DNA from 3 places in the Pseudomonas sp. 05N36 genome. Region 1 is predicted to be linked to each of the others. Evidence: predicted binding sites of a transcription regulator. Region 1 holds the regulator's gene; each other region holds the start of a gene.

The links. The regulator sigma-54, encoded in region 1, starts transcription at its own class of promoters, with help from an activator protein. The targets are predictions, from matches to a motif close to ANTGGCATNNANNTTGCTNT.
Region 2: AC1DIH_RS03930 (flagellar basal body rod protein FlgF) is a predicted target of sigma-54. The motif match lies at 3,656-3,675, and genes of this name have one in related genera.
Region 3: flgB (flagellar basal body rod protein FlgB) is a predicted target of sigma-54. The motif match lies at 4,312-4,331, and genes of this name have one in related genera.

What each region holds. Positions count from the first base shown of each region.
Region 1 is NZ_JBFTNH010000012.1:218,744-224,654, reverse strand. It holds gene AC1DIH_RS16940 (KpsF/GutQ family sugar-phosphate isomerase) at 1-377, shown strand, start outside; gene AC1DIH_RS16935 (KdsC family phosphatase) at 377-901, shown strand; gene lptC (LPS export ABC transporter periplasmic protein LptC) at 909-1,481, shown strand; gene lptA (lipopolysaccharide transport periplasmic protein LptA) at 1,468-2,013, shown strand; gene lptB (LPS export ABC transporter ATP-binding protein) at 2,013-2,738, shown strand; gene AC1DIH_RS16915 (RNA polymerase factor sigma-54) at 2,920-4,413, shown strand; gene hpf (ribosome hibernation-promoting factor, HPF/YfiA family) at 4,523-4,831, shown strand; gene ptsN (PTS IIA-like nitrogen regulatory protein PtsN) at 4,844-5,308, shown strand; gene rapZ (RNase adapter RapZ) at 5,311-5,911, shown strand, end outside.
Region 2 is NZ_JBFTNH010000002.1:183,532-189,442, forward strand. It holds gene flgJ (flagellar assembly peptidoglycan hydrolase FlgJ) at 1-162, opposite strand, end outside; gene AC1DIH_RS03915 (flagellar basal body P-ring protein FlgI) at 173-1,282, opposite strand; gene flgH (flagellar basal body L-ring protein FlgH) at 1,298-1,978, opposite strand; gene flgG (flagellar basal-body rod protein FlgG) at 2,030-2,815, opposite strand; gene AC1DIH_RS03930 (flagellar basal body rod protein FlgF) at 2,861-3,601, opposite strand; gene AC1DIH_RS03935 (sigma-54-dependent transcriptional regulator) at 3,968-5,536, opposite strand; gene phhA (phenylalanine 4-monooxygenase) at 5,818-5,911, shown strand, end outside.
Region 3 is NZ_JBFTNH010000018.1:37,626-43,536, reverse strand. It holds gene AC1DIH_RS21155 (ribonucleoside-diphosphate reductase subunit alpha) at 1-1,114, shown strand, start outside; gene flgE (flagellar hook protein FlgE) at 1,312-2,640, opposite strand; gene flgD (flagellar hook assembly protein FlgD) at 2,672-3,400, opposite strand; gene flgC (flagellar basal body rod protein FlgC) at 3,416-3,859, opposite strand; gene flgB (flagellar basal body rod protein FlgB) at 3,863-4,270, opposite strand; gene cheR (protein-glutamate O-methyltransferase CheR) at 4,637-5,464, opposite strand; gene AC1DIH_RS21125 (chemotaxis protein CheV) at 5,510-5,911, opposite strand, start outside.

The DNA of each region.
Region 1 (5,911 bases):
AAGTCGAAAATGTCATGCACGCGGGCCAGGAGTTGCCGCAAGTCGTGCGCGGTACGCCGCTCAAAGACGCACTGATGGAAATGACCCGCAAGGGCCTGGGCATGACCGTGGTACTGGAAGCTGACGGCAAACTCGCCGGCATTTTCACGGACGGCGACCTGCGCCGCACACTGGACCGGACCATCGACATCCATCAAGCCACCATCGACGACGTCATGACCCCTCATGGCAGGACTGCCCGCGCCGAAATGCTCGCCGCCGAAGCCCTGAAAATCATGGAAGACCACAAAATCAACGCACTGGTGGTGGTCGACAACGAGGACCGTCCGGTGGGCGCCCTGAACATGCACGATTTGCTGCGTGCGGGAGTAATGTAATGAGCGCGGACCTGCTGCAACGCGGCAAAAACATCAAGCTTGCGGTTTTCGACGTCGATGGCGTGCTGACCGACGGTCGCCTGTACTTTCTCGAAGACGGCAGCGAATTCAAGACCTTCAACACGCTCGACGGCCAGGGCATCAAAATGCTGATGGCCTCCGGCGTGACGACCGCCATCATCAGCGGACGCAAGACCCCGGTGGTCGAGCTGCGCGCCAAAAACCTTGGCATTCCTCATCTGTATCAGGGCCGCGAGGACAAACTGGTGGTGCTCGACGAGCTTCTGGCGCAACTGGGCCTAAGCTACGAACAGGTTGCCTACCTGGGTGACGACCTGCCGGACCTGCCGGTGATTCGCCGCGTTGGCCTGGGCATGGCAGTGGCCAATGCCGCCAGTTTCGTACGCGAAAACGCTCACGGCATCACTCAGGCCCGTGGCGGCGAAGGTGCCGCTCGCGAGTTCTGCGAGCTGATCCTGCGCGCCCAGGGCAACCTTGAAGCGGCTAATGCCGCGTACCTGTGAGCCACTTATGCTGAGCAAGAAGATTCGCAACATAGTGTTTTTCGGGGTCATTGCCGCGTTGCTCGCGGCCGTTGGCTACTGGAATATCAGCCCGGAACGCTTTCTCGACAAGCCGGTAGCGCACGTCGACGAGAGCCAGATCGACTACTACGCCATCAACGCACACAGCGTGCAGTACCTGCCCGATGGCAAATTGCAGTATGACCTGACCTCCGACAAGGTCGAGCACGTCAAAGCGACCGACATCACCCTGCTGACCAACCCCGACCTGAACATGTATCGGGGCACCGCGTACCCTTGGCACGTCCAGAGCGAGCGTGGCGAGGTCAATTCAGGCGGCACCGAGGTTGAATTGATCGACTCGGTACGTATCGCGCGCACGGACGAGCAGAACCGCCCGATGCTGATTACCAGTAGTCGTATGACGGTATTCCCGCAAGAGCAATATGCGCAGACCCAGCAAGCCGTTAGAATCGACGGCGCTGGTGGTGTATCGACGGGTAACGGAATGAAAGCGTATTTGAAAGACAGCAGGATACACCTGCTATCGAACGTAAGAGGACAGTATGAGGCTCGTTAAAACTCTCCCTATTTTGCTCAGTCTGGGCGCAGCACTGGGAAGCGTGAGCGCCTGGGCTCTGCCGAACGATAGCCAGCAACCCATTCGCATTCAGGCTGACGACGCTCAGCTGGACGACAAGAATGGCGTGGCCACCTACAAAGGTGACGTGATCATTACCCAGGGCTCGATGATCATCAAAGGCAACACCGTGACCATCACCCGCACCAAGGCCGGCGACATCGATGTCGTGACCTCGGTGGGCAACCTGGCGTATTTCGAGCAGTTGCAAAAGCCGACCGATACGAAACCCGTCCAGGGCTACGGGGTGACTATCCAGTACCATGCCGCGCAAAACCGCATCGTACTGATCGACCGCGCCAAGGTGATCAACGAAGGCAACACCACCGAAGGCGAGAAAATCGTCTACGACACCGTCAAGCAGGTTGCTAACGCAGGCCGCGCTACCGGTGCTTCGGTGACTGCGCCGCGCCCACGGGTCGATATGGTTATCCAGCCGAAAAAGAAAACCGACGAGCAGAAGGCCCAGTAATGGCAACTCTGAAAGCCCAGCATCTGGCCAAAAGCTACAAGAGCCGCCAGGTCGTGCGTGACGTCAGCCTGTCGATCGACAGCGGCCAGATCGTCGGCCTGCTTGGCCCGAACGGTGCCGGCAAGACAACCTGCTTCTACATGATCGTGGGCCTGGTCCAGGCCGATCAGGGGCGCGTACTGATCGACGATCTGGACGTCAGCCACCAGCCAATGCACGGTCGTGCACAAGCGGGTATCGGCTATCTGCCGCAAGAAGCGTCGATCTTCCGCAAACTTTCGGTCGCCGACAACATCATGGCCATCCTCGAGACCCGCAAGGAGCTCGACAAGGCCGGTCGTCGCAAAGAGCTGGAAAGCCTGCTGCAGGAATTCCACATCAACCACATCCGCGACAACCTCGGCATGAGCCTTTCCGGTGGCGAACGTCGCCGCGTGGAAATCGCTCGTGCCCTGGCCACGGCGCCGAAATTCATCCTGCTCGACGAACCTTTCGCCGGCGTGGACCCGATTTCGGTAGGCGACATCAAGCAGATCATTCATCACCTCAAGGCCAAGGGTATCGGCGTGCTGATCACGGACCACAACGTTCGTGAAACCCTGGACATCTGTGAAACCGCCTACATCGTCAACGACGGCCAACTGATTGCCGAAGGCGACGCCGAAACCATCCTGGCCAACGACCTGGTCAAGGAAGTGTATCTGGGCCATGAGTTCCGCCTGTAAGCACTGAGGTGTCCGGTCAGTCGCCGGAGCGCTTGCCCCAATAAAACCATACGTATTTATTGTTACAGCGCTCTAGGCAAAGACTTCAGTTTCAGGCATATAATTTGCTTATGTTTGGCGCTCCGGCGCCCTGTAGTGGATGGCGCATGTGCGCCGGCGAATAAGGTGTTAAGCCCCTGCCATGAAACCATCGCTAGTCTTGAGAATGGGCCAGCAGCTGACGATGACACCGCAGCTGCAACAGGCCATCCGCCTGCTCCAATTGTCGACCCTGGACCTGCAACAGGAAATCCAGGAGGCACTGGAGTCCAATCCAATGCTCGAACGCCAGGAAGAAGGCGACGACTTCGATAACGCCGACCCGATGGCGGACAACATCGAGCAAAAACCCAACGCAGACATCCAGGAACCCTCCTACCAGGAAACCGCGCCTACGGTCGATAACCTCGAGGAAGGCGACTGGAACGAGCGCATCCCTAACGAGCTGCCGGTCGACACCGCCTGGGAAGACGTTTACCAGACCAGCGCCAGCAGCCTGCCGAGCAACGATGACGACGAATGGGATTTCACCACTCGCACTTCCGCCGGCGAAAGCCTGCAGAGCCATCTGCTCTGGCAATTGAACCTGGCGCCAATGTCCGACACCGATCGACTGATCGCGGTAACCCTGATCGACTGCATCAACAATCAGGGCTATCTGGACGAAACCCTCGAAGAAATCCTCGAGGCTTTCGATCCGGAACTGGACATCGAACTCGACGAGATCGAAGCCGTCCTGCATCGCATCCAGCAATTCGAGCCGGCCGGTATCGGCGCACGCAACCTCAGCGAATGCCTGTCGCTGCAACTGCGTCAATTGCCCGCCAAGACCCCTTGGCTGGCCGAGGCCAAGCGCCTCGTCATCGATTACATCGACCTGCTGGGCAGCCGCGACTACAGCCAACTGATGCGCCGCATGAAGCTCAAGGAAGATGAGCTGCGCCAGGTCATCGAACTGGTGCAAAGCCTGAATCCGCGTCCGGGCTCGCAAATCGAGTCCAGCGAAGCCGAGTACGTGGTTCCCGACGTCATCGTGCGCAAAGACAACGAGCGCTGGCTGGTGGAGCTGAACCAGGAGTCGGTTCCGCGTCTGCGCGTCAACCCGCAGTACGCCGGCTTTGTCCGCCGCGCCGACACCAGCGCCGACAACACCTTCATGCGCAATCAGTTGCAGGAAGCGCGCTGGTTCATCAAGAGCCTGCAAAGCCGCAACGAAACCCTGATGAAAGTCGCTACCCAGATCGTCGAGCACCAACGCGGCTTCCTTGAGTACGGCGATGAGGCCATGAAGCCGTTGGTCCTGCATGACATTGCTGAAGCGGTCGGCATGCACGAGTCGACGATTTCACGAGTGACCACGCAAAAATTCATGCATACCCCACGCGGTATTTATGAACTGAAATATTTTTTCTCAAGCCATGTCAGCACCTCTGAGGGCGGTGAATGCTCGTCCACAGCGATCCGCGCGATCATCAAAAAACTGGTTGCCGCGGAAAATCAGAAAAAGCCGTTGAGTGACAGCAAGATCGCTGGTTTACTGGAGGCACAAGGCATTCAGGTGGCCCGCCGCACCGTCGCCAAGTACCGCGAGTCCCTGGGGATCGCGCCTTCGAGCGAACGCAAGCGGTTGATGTGACGGGCTGCGCCATAGCGTTCCAGGGTGTGTTCGAAAACTTTTCGGACACGCTCTAGTGGCAGGCAAGCCAGCCTGCCGCCTTATGCACTGGCAACGAAGGAGAAGCTGTATGCAAGTCAACATCAGTGGACACCAACTGGAAGTGACCGAACCCCTGCGCATCTACATCGGCGAAAAACTCGACCGATTAGAAAGGCATTTCGACAAGATCACCAATGTGCAGGTCACGTTGACCGTCGAGAAGCTGCTGCAGAAAATCGAAGCCACGCTGCATATCCCCGGTGGAGAAGTGGTCGCCAACGCTGAGCATAACGACATGTATGCCGCGATCGACGCCCTGACCGACAAGCTGGATAAACAACTCAAAAAGCATAAGGAAAAGACCCAGAGCCTCCTTCAGGGCGCGACCGGTCGTTAACACTCCCAACCCATGATCCGACTTGAAAACATCCTGACCCCCGGCCGTTCCTTGGTGAACGTGCCGGGCGGCAGTAAAAAGAAAGCCCTCGAACAAATTGCCAACCTGATCGCCCGCGAAGTGCCGGGTCTGGCCATGCAGGATGTCTTTGAGAGTCTGGTCGCCCGTGAAAAACTCGGTTCCACCGGTTTTGGCAACGGCATCGCCATCCCCCACTGCCGCCTCAAAGGTTGCGAGTCGCCCATCAGTGCCTTGATGCACCTGGACGCTCCTATAGATTTCGACGCCATCGACGGTGCTCCGGTCGACCTGCTATTCGTTCTGCTGGTCCCGCAAGCCGCTACCGATGCGCACCTGGAACTGCTCCGCCAGATCGCCAGCATGCTCGATCGTAAAGAAGTCCGCGATCGCCTGCGCAGCGCAAAAAGTAATGAAGCCTTGTACCAGGTTGTCCTCGACGAGCAGAACGGTCACTAATCATGCGCTTGATCATCGTCAGCGGCCGTTCTGGCTCGGGTAAAAGTACCGCCCTCGATGTACTGGAGGACAACGGTTACTACTGCATCGACAACCTGCCGGCCGGCCTGTTACCGGAACTGGCCGAGCGCGCACTGATTCACACCGAACTGGCGCAACCGCTGGTTGCGGTTTCCATCGATGCGCGCAACCTGCCGAGCCACCTGTCACGTTTCCCGGAACTCCTGGAAGAGGTGCGCAGCCGGCACATTCAATGCGATGTGCTGTATCTGGACGCCGACGAAGAAACCTTGCTCAAGCGCTTCTCGGAAACCCGTCGTCGCCACCCGCTGAGCAACGCCAACCGCTCGCTGGCCGAAGCCATCGAAGACGAGACCAACCTGCTCGGACCGATTGCCGACTTGGCAGACCTCAAGGTCAATACCACCAATCTGAACCTGTATCAGCTGCGCGATACCATCAAGCTGCGCCTCTTGAACCAGCCAGAGCCGGGCACTGCGTTTCTGGTGGAATCCTTCGGTTTCAAGCGCGGCATGCCGGTGGATGCCGATCTGGTGTTCGACGTACGTTGCTTGCCGAACCCGTACTGGAAGCAGGAACTGC
Region 2 (5,911 bases), on a different contig from region 1:
CTTGAGCATCTCGCCAAGGAACAGCGACTCGAACTCCTGCGCCACCTTGCGCATGTTCGCATCGCTGTTCTTGTCACCGACCTTGAGCTGGTTAAGCCGGTTCAGGTCCGAGTACGACCCCGAATCGCCGCTGCTGACCAACCCGCTCTTGTGAAGATCCATGTTCGCCATATCAGATCACAATCAGGTCGGCTTGCAGCGCGCCAGCCTGCTTCAATGCTTCAAGGATCGCCATCAAGTCACCCGGCGCCGCGCCGACCTGATTCACCGCACGGACAATCTCGTCCAGCGTGGTGCCAGGACCAAACTTGAACATCGGCTTGGCTTCTTGCTGGGCATTGACCCGGGAGCGCGGCACGACTGCCGTCTGACCATTGGACAAAGGCCCTGGCTGACTGACGATCGGGTCTTCGGTGATGGTCACGGTCAGGCTGCCGTGAGTCACGGCGGCCGGTGAAACCTTGACGTTCTGACCGATCACGATAGTGCCGGTCCGCGAGTTGATGATGACCTTGGCCACCGCCTGGCCCGGATCGACTTCGAGGTTTTCCAGGATCGACAGGTAATCGACGCGCTGGCTCGGGTCGAGCGGCGCGGTGACGCGGATCGAACCGCCATCAATCGCCTGTGCAACACCAGGGCCGAGCATGTTGTTGATCTTGTCGACCACGCGCTTGGCGGTGGTGAAGTCGGAGCGATTGAGGTTCAGGGTCAGGCTGTTGCCCTGATTGAAACCGCTCGGCACCGAACGCTCGACCGAAGCACCACCCGGGATGCGACCGGCCGACGGAACGTTGACGGTGATCTTCGAACCGTCGCGGCCTTCAGCATCAAAACCACCGACCACCAGGTTGCCCTGGGCGATCGCATAGACGTTACCGTCGATACCCTTGAGCGGCGTCAGCAGCAGGGTGCCGCCGCGCAGGCTCTTGGAGTTGCCGATCGAGGATACGGTGATGTCGACCTGCTGACCCGGCTTGGCGAACGCTGGCAAATCGGCACTGACCGACACCGCCGCGACGTTCTTCAACTGCACGTTGCCGGAGCCGGGCGGCACCTTGATGCCGAACTGCGAGAGCATGTTGTTGAAGGTCTGCAGGGTGAACGGGGTTTGCGTGGTCTGGTCACCCGTGCCGTTAAGCCCGACGACCAGGCCGTAGCCGATCAATTGGTTGGAACGCACGCCCGAAATACTGGCGATGTCCTTCAACCGCTCGGCTTGAACGCCGAGGGAGGTGGACAGCAACAACACGGCCGCCATCAGGTGTTTGAAATTAAACATGAGTCGTTTCATCACCTAGAAAGGGAACAACGGGCTTAAGAAGAAACGGTCGAACCAGCCTGGCTGACTCGCGTCGGCAAACGAACCGGTGCCCGAATAGGTGATGCGCGCATCAGCGATACGCGTCGACGGCACCGTGTTATCGGTCGCGATATCGTCCGCCCGGACCAGGCCGGCAATGCGTACCAGCTCATCACCGGTGTTGAGGGTCATCCACTTCTCGCCACGCACGGCAATGATGCCGTTGGGCAGCACGTCGGCAACAGTGACGGTGATCGAACCGACCAGGCTGTTGCCCTGCCCTGCCTTGCTGTCACCCTTGGTGGCGCGGTCACCGTTGTAGCTGGCATTCAAACTCAGAGGGCTGTTGGTGGCCGGGGTGCCACCGAACAACGAGGTCAGACCGAGTCCGGTCTTGCTGGTCTTGTCCACCTGGGAGTTGGCGTTTTTACTGGCCTGGGTCTTCTCGTTCAGGGTGATGGTGATGATGTCACCGACCCGGAATGCCTTGCGGTCGCTGTACAGGTTCTGCTCGAAACCGGCCTGATAGATCGAGCCGTTGTTTGCCGCTGCCGGCAGCGGTGTACGAGGCAACACGGGCGCGTAGTAGGGGTCATTGGGCTTCGGCGTCGGGCCGACACAGCCCGCGAGCACGGCGATCCCACTCAATGCGAGAACAGATACAAAGCGATTCATGACCCTACCTCACGGTGTTGCAGGCGGCTGCATGCCGCCTCATAGACTTGGTTACAGATTCTGCGTTACGAACGAGAGCATCTGGTCGGCGGTAGAAATCACCTTGGAGTTCATCTCGTAGGCGCGTTGAGTGGTGATCATGTTGACCATCTCTTCAACGGTACTGACGTTGGACGTTTCCAGGGTGTTCTGCAGCGTGGTACCAAAACCGTTCAGGCCCGGCGTACCGACTTGCGGCGCACCACTGGCGGCGGTCTCCTGGAACAGGTTGTTACCCATGGACTGCAGACCGGCCGGGTTGATGAAGTCGGCGGTTTGCAGGTTGCCGATCACTTGTGCAGCGGCGGCGCCTGGAATGGTGATCGACACGGTGCCGTCACGACCGACCGTGAAGGTCTGTGCGTTGTTCGGAATGACGATGGCCGGTTCCAGGGCAAAGCCGCTGGCGTTGACAATCTGGCCATTGGAGTCCAGGTGGAACGTACCGTCACGGGTATAGGCGGTTGTGCCGTCCGGCTGCCGGATCTGGAAGAAACCGCGACCGTCGACCGCCATGTCCAGCGGCTGGTCGGTCGTTTGCAGGCTACCGGCGGTGAAGTTTTTCTGAGTGCCGACAATGCGTACACCGGTACCCAATTGCAGACCCGACGGCAGTGCGCTGTCCTGGGTCGACTGGGCGCCTGGCTGACGCTTGATCTGGTACAACAGGTCCTGAAACTCGGCACGGTCACGCTTGAAACCCGTGGTCGATACGTTCGCCAGGTTGTTGGAAATAGTCGTCAGGTTGGTGTCCTGGGCGGACAGGCCTGTTTTGGCAACCCATAGAGCCGGAAGCATTCAATTCTCCTCGTGCGCCTGTTTTACGGCGCGACGTTCTGATAATTAGCTGATCTGCAAGACCCGAGCCATGGCCTGGTCGTCGTCTTTGGCGGTGTTCATCATCTTGATGTGCAGCTCGAACTGCTTGGACAAGGCCAGCACCGAGGTCATCTCTTCAACGGCGTTGACGTTGCTCGACTCAAGGAAGCCCGACACCAGCTGGACGTTGGCATCGGCCGGTGCCGGCTTGCCGTCTGCGGTGTGGATCGAACCGTCCAGACCTTTGGTCATGTTCTTGATGTCCGGGTTGACCAGCTTGATGCGGTCAATTTCTGCCATGACGCGCGGGCCTTCACCCATTGACCGAATGCTGATGGTGCCGTCCTGACCGACTTCGATTTTCTGCTCGGGCGGCACGGCAATCGGACCACCGTTGCCCATGACCGGCATGCCGTTGCCGGCGCGCAACACGCCCAGGGCGTCGACATTCAGGCTGCCGGTGCGCACATAGCTTTCACCACCACCCGGATTCTGTACGGCAATCCAGCCGTTGCCCTGGACCGCCACATCGAGATCGCGACCGGTTTCAATCATCGAGCCAGGAGAGAAGTCGGTGGCCGGACGTTCGGACAGGGCAAACGCTCGCGCCGGAAAGCTGTCGCCAAACACCGGCATCGACCGCGCCTGCTCCAGGTCTTTCTGAAAACCGTTGGTGGAGATGTTCGCCAGGTTGTTGGCATGAGCCTTTTGCGCCAGTGCGTTCTGGCTGGCGCCGGTCATTGCCACATAAAGGTACTTGTCCACAGTCTTTCCTCTGCATGTCGGACGTTTGCCGCCCACCGCTGTACTGCTGAGCCTCAAGCAATTTGCAGACCAACTTCTACACAGAGGTTCAAAGCCCTCTAAACAAAGGACTTGAGAGGAATTGGAGGGGAATGGGTAATTGTGTCAAAGACGAAAAACCGGCGCGGTTATGCCGCTGAATGGCAAGTCTCGGCCTGCGCGCAACCCTTCGGCTTATGAAACTCCCGTAGCAGCTGGCGCAGCCTGCGTTCGGCTGCGCAGCAGTCGCCAATCTTGCCTGCACGATTAACCTGATACACCTCGGCGTCTGGTTTACGACTGCTGCGCAGCCGAACGCAGGCTGCGCCAGCTGCTACGGGGGTATATTTACTCTTGGCCGCTTTCGCTTTTGCCGACTTCGTATTCACGCAGTTTGTTGGCGATAGTGGTATGAGAAACCCCGAGGCGCTTGCCCAGCAGGCGACTGCTCGGGTACTCGGCATACAGTCGCTCCAGCACGGCCTTTTCGAAGCGCCCGACAATCTCGTCCAGCCCGCCTTCCAGCGAGAAATCCCCCAGAGGCTGGCGCACGCCGTAATCCGGCAGGCGAATATGCTCTGCCTTGACCGTGCCGCCGTCACACAACGAAACCGCCTGAAACAGCACGTTCTCCAACTGCCGGACGTTGCCCGGCCAGTGGTAATGGCTGAGCCGCTCCATCGCCGCCGGTGCCAGCTTCGGCAGCGGACAACCGATCTGCCGACTGGCCTGATCGAGGAAGTGCTCGACCAGCGGCGTCAGGCCATCAAGGCATTCGCGCAGCGGAGGGATGTGCAGTGAAAGCACATTCAAGCGATGGTAAAGATCCTGACGAAATTCACCGCTGGCACACAGTTCGGACAAATCGACCTGAGTGGCGCAGATCACCCGCACATCCAGGTAAACCTCTTCATCGCTGCCGACCCGGCGGAAGCAACCGTCCTGCAAAAACCGCAGCAACTTCACCTGCAAGCGCGGGCTCATTTCCCCGACACCATCGAGAAACAACGTACCGCCCGCCGTCAGCTCCAGCAGCCCGAGCTTGCCTTCGGCCCGCGCCCCTTCGAACGCACCCGGGCCATAACCGAACAGTTCGGTCTCGGCCATCGACTCCGGCAGCCCGGCGCAATTGAGCGCCATCAACGGCGACTGCCCGCGCGGGCTGGCCAGGTGGCAGGCGCGCGCCAACAGTTCTTTACCGGTGCCGGTCTCGCCCTCGATCAGCAGCGGCGCATCCAGTGGCGCCATGCGCCGCGCTTCACGCACCACCGCGGCCATGACTTTGGAGCTTTGAAAAATACTGTCGAAACCGCGCAACTCCTGCTTGCGCACGTTATAGATGCGTTCGCCGACCCGGTCCGCCCGGTGCAACGTCAGTACCGCACCGGCCATGGCCTCGCTTTCGTCATGCTCCGATTGCAACGGCGCGATATCGGCCAGGAACACATCGCCCTTGACCTTGACCCGCAAGCCATTGATCCGCGATTTGTTGGCGCGCACCAGCTCCGGCAAATCGAAGTCCTCGGCATACCGCGACAAGGGAATACCCGGCACCTCGTCCACCCGCACCCCGAGCAATTGCGCGGCGGCGCGGTTGGCCGCGACGATCGAACCGCCCATGTCGATCGACAGCACCGGAAACTCCAGCGCGCCGAGCAAGGCATTCAGCTCCATGTGCCGACGCTCGCTGGGCATCAGCCCTACGCGCTTGACGCCAAACACACCGGTGATGGCCTCGAACTTCGGACGCAGTGCCTGGAACTGAAGGTTGATCAGGTTCGGACAATGCAGGTAGATCGCGTTGCCATGCTCGCCGCCGACCTCACCCCGGGCGACGTTGATCCCGTACTCCACCAGCAGGTTGAGAATGTCGCGCAGGATACCGATGCGGTTCTGGCAGTGGACTTTGATACGCATATAAAGGCCTGAACGATGGTAAATGAGGCGCGTGGCGAGGTTTTTTCTGCCGAGGCGCGAAGTTTGTCGTCAAGATTATGTGACAGCTCAAGGCCTTTTCAAACCCGGAAATCTCAATACTTGCGCCATAGCCGTCAATCCGTAACGAATAGTTTACGAAAAACCATGATTTCTCCTACGTACAACACCCAAACCCTGCTGCAAAATCTCACACTTGGGGTTATTTCTAGGTCCATAGGCAACAGACATAACAAGAACGTATCCCTTTGCAGGAGAGCAGCATGAAGCAGACGCAATACGTGGCCCGCGAGCCCGATGCGCAAGGTTTTATTCACTACACCGCTGAAGAACATGCAGTGTGGGATACGCTGATCA
Region 3 (5,911 bases), on a different contig from region 1:
CACCAACAAGGACGAGATCGCCGTTTGCAACCTGGGCTCGATCAACCTGCCGAACCACATCGTCAACGGCAAGCTGGACACCGCCAAGCTGGAACGCACCGTGAACACCGCCGTTCGCATGCTCGATAACGTGATCGACATCAACTACTACTCGGTGCCACAAGCGAAGAACTCCAACTTCAAGCACCGTCCGGTCGGCCTGGGCATCATGGGCTTCCAGGACGCTTTGTACCTGCAGCACATCCCTTACGGTTCCGACGCGGCCGTCGAGTTCGCCGACAAATCGATGGAAGCGGTCAGCTACTACGCGATCCAGGCTTCCTGCGACCTGGCTGACGAGCGTGGCGCTTACGAGACGTTCCAGGGTTCGCTGTGGTCCAAAGGCATCCTGCCGCTGGATTCGCAACAGATCCTGATCGACCAGCGTGGCCAGAAGTACATCGACGTTGACCTGAACGAGACCCTGGACTGGGCGCCGGTGCGTGCTCGCGTACAGAAAGGTATTCGTAACTCCAACATCATGGCCATCGCACCGACCGCGACCATCGCCAACATCACTGGCGTCTCGCAGTCGATCGAACCGACTTACCAGAACCTCTACGTGAAATCTAACCTGTCGGGCGAATTCACCGTGATCAACCCGTACCTGGTTCGCGACCTCAAGGCTCGCGGTCTGTGGGACTCGGTCATGATCAACGACCTGAAGTACTACGACGGTTCCGTGCAGCAGATCGAACGCATCCCGCAAGAACTCAAGGAGCTCTACGCGACTGCCTTCGAAGTCGACACCAAGTGGATCGTTGACGCGGCCAGCCGTCGTCAGAAGTGGATCGACCAGGCTCAGTCGCTGAACCTGTACATCGCCGGCGCATCGGGCAAGAAGCTCGACGTGACCTACCGCATGGCGTGGTACCGTGGCCTGAAAACCACTTACTACCTCCGTGCCCTGGCCGCGACCAGCACCGAGAAGTCGACCATCAACACCGGCAAGCTGAACGCTGTTTCCAGCGGCGGCAACCACGGTGACGACTCGGTCCTGGCGGCTCCCGCCGGTCCAGCTCCAGTGCCTAAGGCCTGCGCTATCGACGAGCCGGATTGCGAAGCTTGCCAATAAGCTGAGCCGGTAAGCGTCGCAAGGCGCTTACCTGAAACCCCCGATCAGTCTTCTGGACTGGTCGGGGGTTTTCTTTTGCCTCAAGGAAAGTGGTGACCGTACAGGCAACCAGAGCCTCAGTTGCCGACACAAATCCCGACCACAAAAAAGCCCCTCTTCCGAGGGGCTTCTTGTGTAGCGCTATCAACCAACCAGCATCAGGTCATCTGAATGATGGTCTGCATGATGGTGCTCTGGGTGGAGATGGTCTTGGCGTTCGCCTGGTAGTTGCTCTGCGCCTTGATCAGGTTGACCAGTTCGTTGGTCAGGTTGACGTTGGACTCTTCCAGGGAGTTGGACTGAATCGAACCCAGGGTCCCGGTTTCCGGAGCATCGTAGCCAGGAATACCCGAGGCGAACGTTTCTTTCCAGCTGGTGCCGCCTACGGCTTGCAGGCCTTGTTCGTTGGTGAAACTGGCCAGCGCAACCTGGCCGATGGCCTTGCTCTGGTTGTTGCTGAAGTTGGCGAACAGGGTGCCGGTGCCGTCGATGGTCAGGTTGGTGATCTGGCCAGTCGCGTAACCGTCCTGAGCCGGGATAGAGCGGGCGGAGTCGGCATTGAACTGCGTGGTGTTGGTCATCGAAATGACCATGCCGCTAGCGCTTGGTGCCGCGCCGTTGGCCGCCCACACACCGTTGGTCACCTTGCCTGGTACCCAGCCAGCTAATGTTATGGCGTTGTTTACGTTAGGTGCCGCCGGTGTTGCAGGAGGCGTGGCAACCGAGACCAGTTTGCCGGCCGAATCAAACGTCATGGTCGTGGCGACCGGAGGGGTGATTTTCGGGTCGCTGCCGGTGGCATCCGGGTTGCGACCGTCTACCAGGGTGTAGGTCTTCCAGGTGTTGGCGCCGGTCTTGACCATGTATTGATCCATGACGTGCGAGTTGCCCTGGCTGTCATAGATCGGCGTACTGAACGATTTGGTGTAGGTGGCGAGGGTGCCCGGGTCGAATTTGTTAGCCGGGATCGTGTCGTCAATCACTGGAGCCGTCGAATCCAGGTTGATCGTCGAGGACACGGTCGACGTCGGTTTGGGCGCCAGGTTCGAGGTGTCGATCTTAAGGTCGGTCAACACGCCGTTGATGACCTTACCATTGGCGTCCACACCGTAACCCTGCAAACGGGCGGTTTGATTGGTATTGGTGATGAAGCCATCCTTGTCGACCTTGAACGTACCGGCACGGGTGTAGGTCGTCGAACCGTTATTGCTCAGGGTGAAGAAACCCGAACCATTGATGCCCATGTCCAGTACGTTGCCGGTGTTGTTGATATCACCTTGGGTGAACTGCTGGGATACGTTGGCCAGGCTTACACCGCTGCCGACGACTTTACTACCACTACCCAGCTTGGTTGCCGAGTAGACATCCGCGAACTCGGCGCGCGAGGACTTGAAACCGGCGGTCGCAACGTTGGCGATGTTGTTGCCGGTCACGTCCAGTTGTTTGTTGGCTGCATAGAGACCGCTAAGGCCGATATTGAAAGACATATTCCACTCCTTTATGCCGCGTTAGCCGGCTCTATAGACCAATGGTTTGAACTTTGGACAGGGCGATAGGGCCCAGACCTGCAAGATTGAGCATCAACTCGCCGCCGGTTTGGCTCAGCGTCACGCTGTTGACCGTTGCCGGCAGGTAGGTCGCCAGATCGGTCGCCGTGCCGTTGATCGGCGCATTGGCCTTGAAGGTATAAGTGCCCGCAGCGACTGCGGCGCCGCTATTGTCGTTGCCGTCCCAAGTGAAGCTGGCGCTGCCGGCCGGCCGGTTGCCCAGGTTAAGGGTTCTCACAACCTTTCCGCTTGCATCGCTGATAGTCACGGTGCCATCGGCAATGGACGAGGTCAGGTTCACCGAACCGCTCAGTCCCTTGCTCGGGTCAATGATCTGCGCGGTGCTGGTTTGCGCAATGACCGAACGGCCGACCAGAGAAGAAGCCTGCAAGGCCTGGGAAGAGCTGAAATTACTGGCAAGGGAACTCACAGTCGTATTGAGGGAGGTAATCCCTTCAAGGCTGCTGAACTGCGCCAGTTGAGCCACGAATGCGCCGTTGTCCTGTGGCGAAAGCGGGTCCTGGTTCTTCAGCTGGGTCACCAGCAACTGCAGGAACGCGTCCTTGCCCAACGCCTTGCCGCCGGTCGCGCTACTGGTTGCTGCGGAAAGGCCATTCGCGGCCGTACCGGTGCTCTTGACCGAGGAGTTCGCCAGCAGGTCGGTCATGCTCAGGCCGCCGGTGGAATCGGTAACGCTCATAAAAATCGCCCCTTATCACTGACCGAGGGTCAGGACCTTCTGCATCATGGTTTTGGCGGTGTTCATCATTTCCGCATTGGTCTGGAACGAACGACTGGCGGAAATCATGTCGGCCATTTCCTCCACCACGTTGACGTTGGGGTAATACACATAACCCTTGGCGTCAGCCGCCGGATGGTTCGGCTCGTAGCGTGCTTCGAGGTTGCTTTGATCTTCGACTACGCCGAGTACCTGCACGCCCTGCCCTGCGGCATCCTGATTCTGGAACAGCGAATTGCTGCCACCGGACTGACCGCCCTGGAACATGGTGGCAAACACCGGGTGACGGGCACGGTAGGTCTGATCGATGCTCGAAGAGACGGTCTCGGCGTTGGCGATGTTACTGGCGACGGTGTTCAAGCGAGTGGTTTGAGCACTCATGCCGCTACCGGCAATGTTGAAAACACTGGACAGAGACATGGATTACTCCCCGCGCAGGGCTGATACCAGCCCTTTGAATTTGCTGTTGAGCAGCGTGAAGCTGGCCTGGAAGTCGACCGCGTTTTGCGCGTAGTTCGACTGTTCCAGCTGGGCGTCCACGGTGTTTTGGTCAATCGACGGTTGCATCGGCGTGCGATACAGCAACGACTCCTCACCACTGCTCATGCCCTGGGCTTCGATATGACGGCTATTGGTCATGCTCAAAGCAAAGGTGCCGTTCTTGTTCTTGTCGTTCTGGGCGGCCAGCACCGACGAGAAGTCCAGATCCCGAGCCTTGTAGTTCGGGGTATCGGCGTTGGCAATGTTGTTGGCCAGCACTTCGGCACGCTGAGCGCGGAAGCCCAGGGCCTGTTCGTGGATACCGAGCGCTTTATCGAAGCTGATGCTCATGTCGGAAACCTTTGGGTGACCTGATTTTTCGTAACAGGGGTGTAGCAAGCCCCGTGCCAGCTTCTCACCCCCCGTAAACCGGGGCTTTGCGGGCGACGGCAAAGCGGCAATGCCAGAAAAGCGGCAACGGATTTCCGGCGCCTGCCGCTTTTCTGCCGCTTCCCGAGAGAACAACACCGGACCCCTTGTGGGAGCGAGCCTGCTCGCGATGACGTCGTGTCAGTCAATATCAATGCAACCTGCAACACCGCTATCGCGAGCAGGCTCGCTCCCACAAAGGGGTCCGGGTGCCGGGGAATTTGGCGGGCAAAAAAAACGGGAGCCCCCGAGGGCTCCCGTTTTCATGCAGTACCGATTACCGTCCAATCACTTGGCCTGGTAGATGATCCCCGGGCTGCACTGAACCATCTGATAGTGATCCGGCAAACCGTTCAACGCTTCGGAAGCCCCCAGGAACAGATAACCGCCTGGCTTCAGCGTGCTGTGAATCCGCAGCAGGATGTCTTTCTTCACTTCGGCAGAGAAGTAGATCAACACGTTGCGGCAGAACACGATGTCGAACTTGCCGAGACTGGCGTAGCTGTCCAGCAGGTTGAACGAGCGAAACTCCACCCGACTCTTGATCGGTGCCTTGACTGCCCAACGCCCCGGCCCTTTCGGATCGAAGTAACGCTGCAGACGCTCCGGCGACAGACCCCGACCGATCGCCAGGCTGTCGTATTCGCCGGTCTTGCAGTTGGTCAACATGGTCCCGGACAGGTCGGTGGCAACAATCTGCACCCCCATCTTCAACTGCCCCATATTGACCCGCTCGAACTCGTCGATCGACATCGACAGCGAATACGGTTCCTGCCCGGACGAGCACGCCGCCGACCAGATCCGCAGGCGCTGCCCGGGACTGGCCTTGATGGACTCAGGCAGCACTTTGTTCTTCAAGACTTCAAACGGATAGGTGTCACGAAACCAGAGGGTTTCGTTCGTCGTCATCGCGTCCACCACCATCTCGCGCAAACCACTGCGCGGTTGGGTCTGCATCCGCTGCACCAACTCACCCAAGGACTTGATGCCTTGCTGTTCCATCAGTTTGTTGAGACGGCTCGACACCAGATACTGCTTGTTCTCACCGAGCAAAATGCCACAGGCTTTTTCCAGGAAGACCCGGAACTGTTCAAAATCCAAATTACCCGTAGACAATGATGCCGCCTCTTAAATCGTGTTGACCGCCAGGAGCGAAGGCCACTAGCTGTTGTCTGCTGCTTTGATCCGGTCGACTACCCGGGATGCCAGGTCATCAGGACGGAATTTGGCAAGGAAGTCATCGGCACCGACTTTCTTCACCATCGCCTGATTGAACACACCTGACAACGAAGTATGCAGGATGATATGGAGCTTTTGCATGCGAGGGTCACTGCGGATCTCGCTTGTAAGGGTGTAGCCGTCCATTTCGGGCATTTCGATGTCGGAAATCATCATCAGAAACTCTTCTTCCGGCTTCTTGCCCTCATCGACCAGTTTGCGCAGGTAATCCAGCGCTTGCCGGCCGTCGTTCAACGAAATGACTTCAACCCCCACCGTCTGCAGGCAACGCGTGATCTGCTTGCGCGCCACCGACGAATCATCGACCGTGAGCACTCGCAAGGA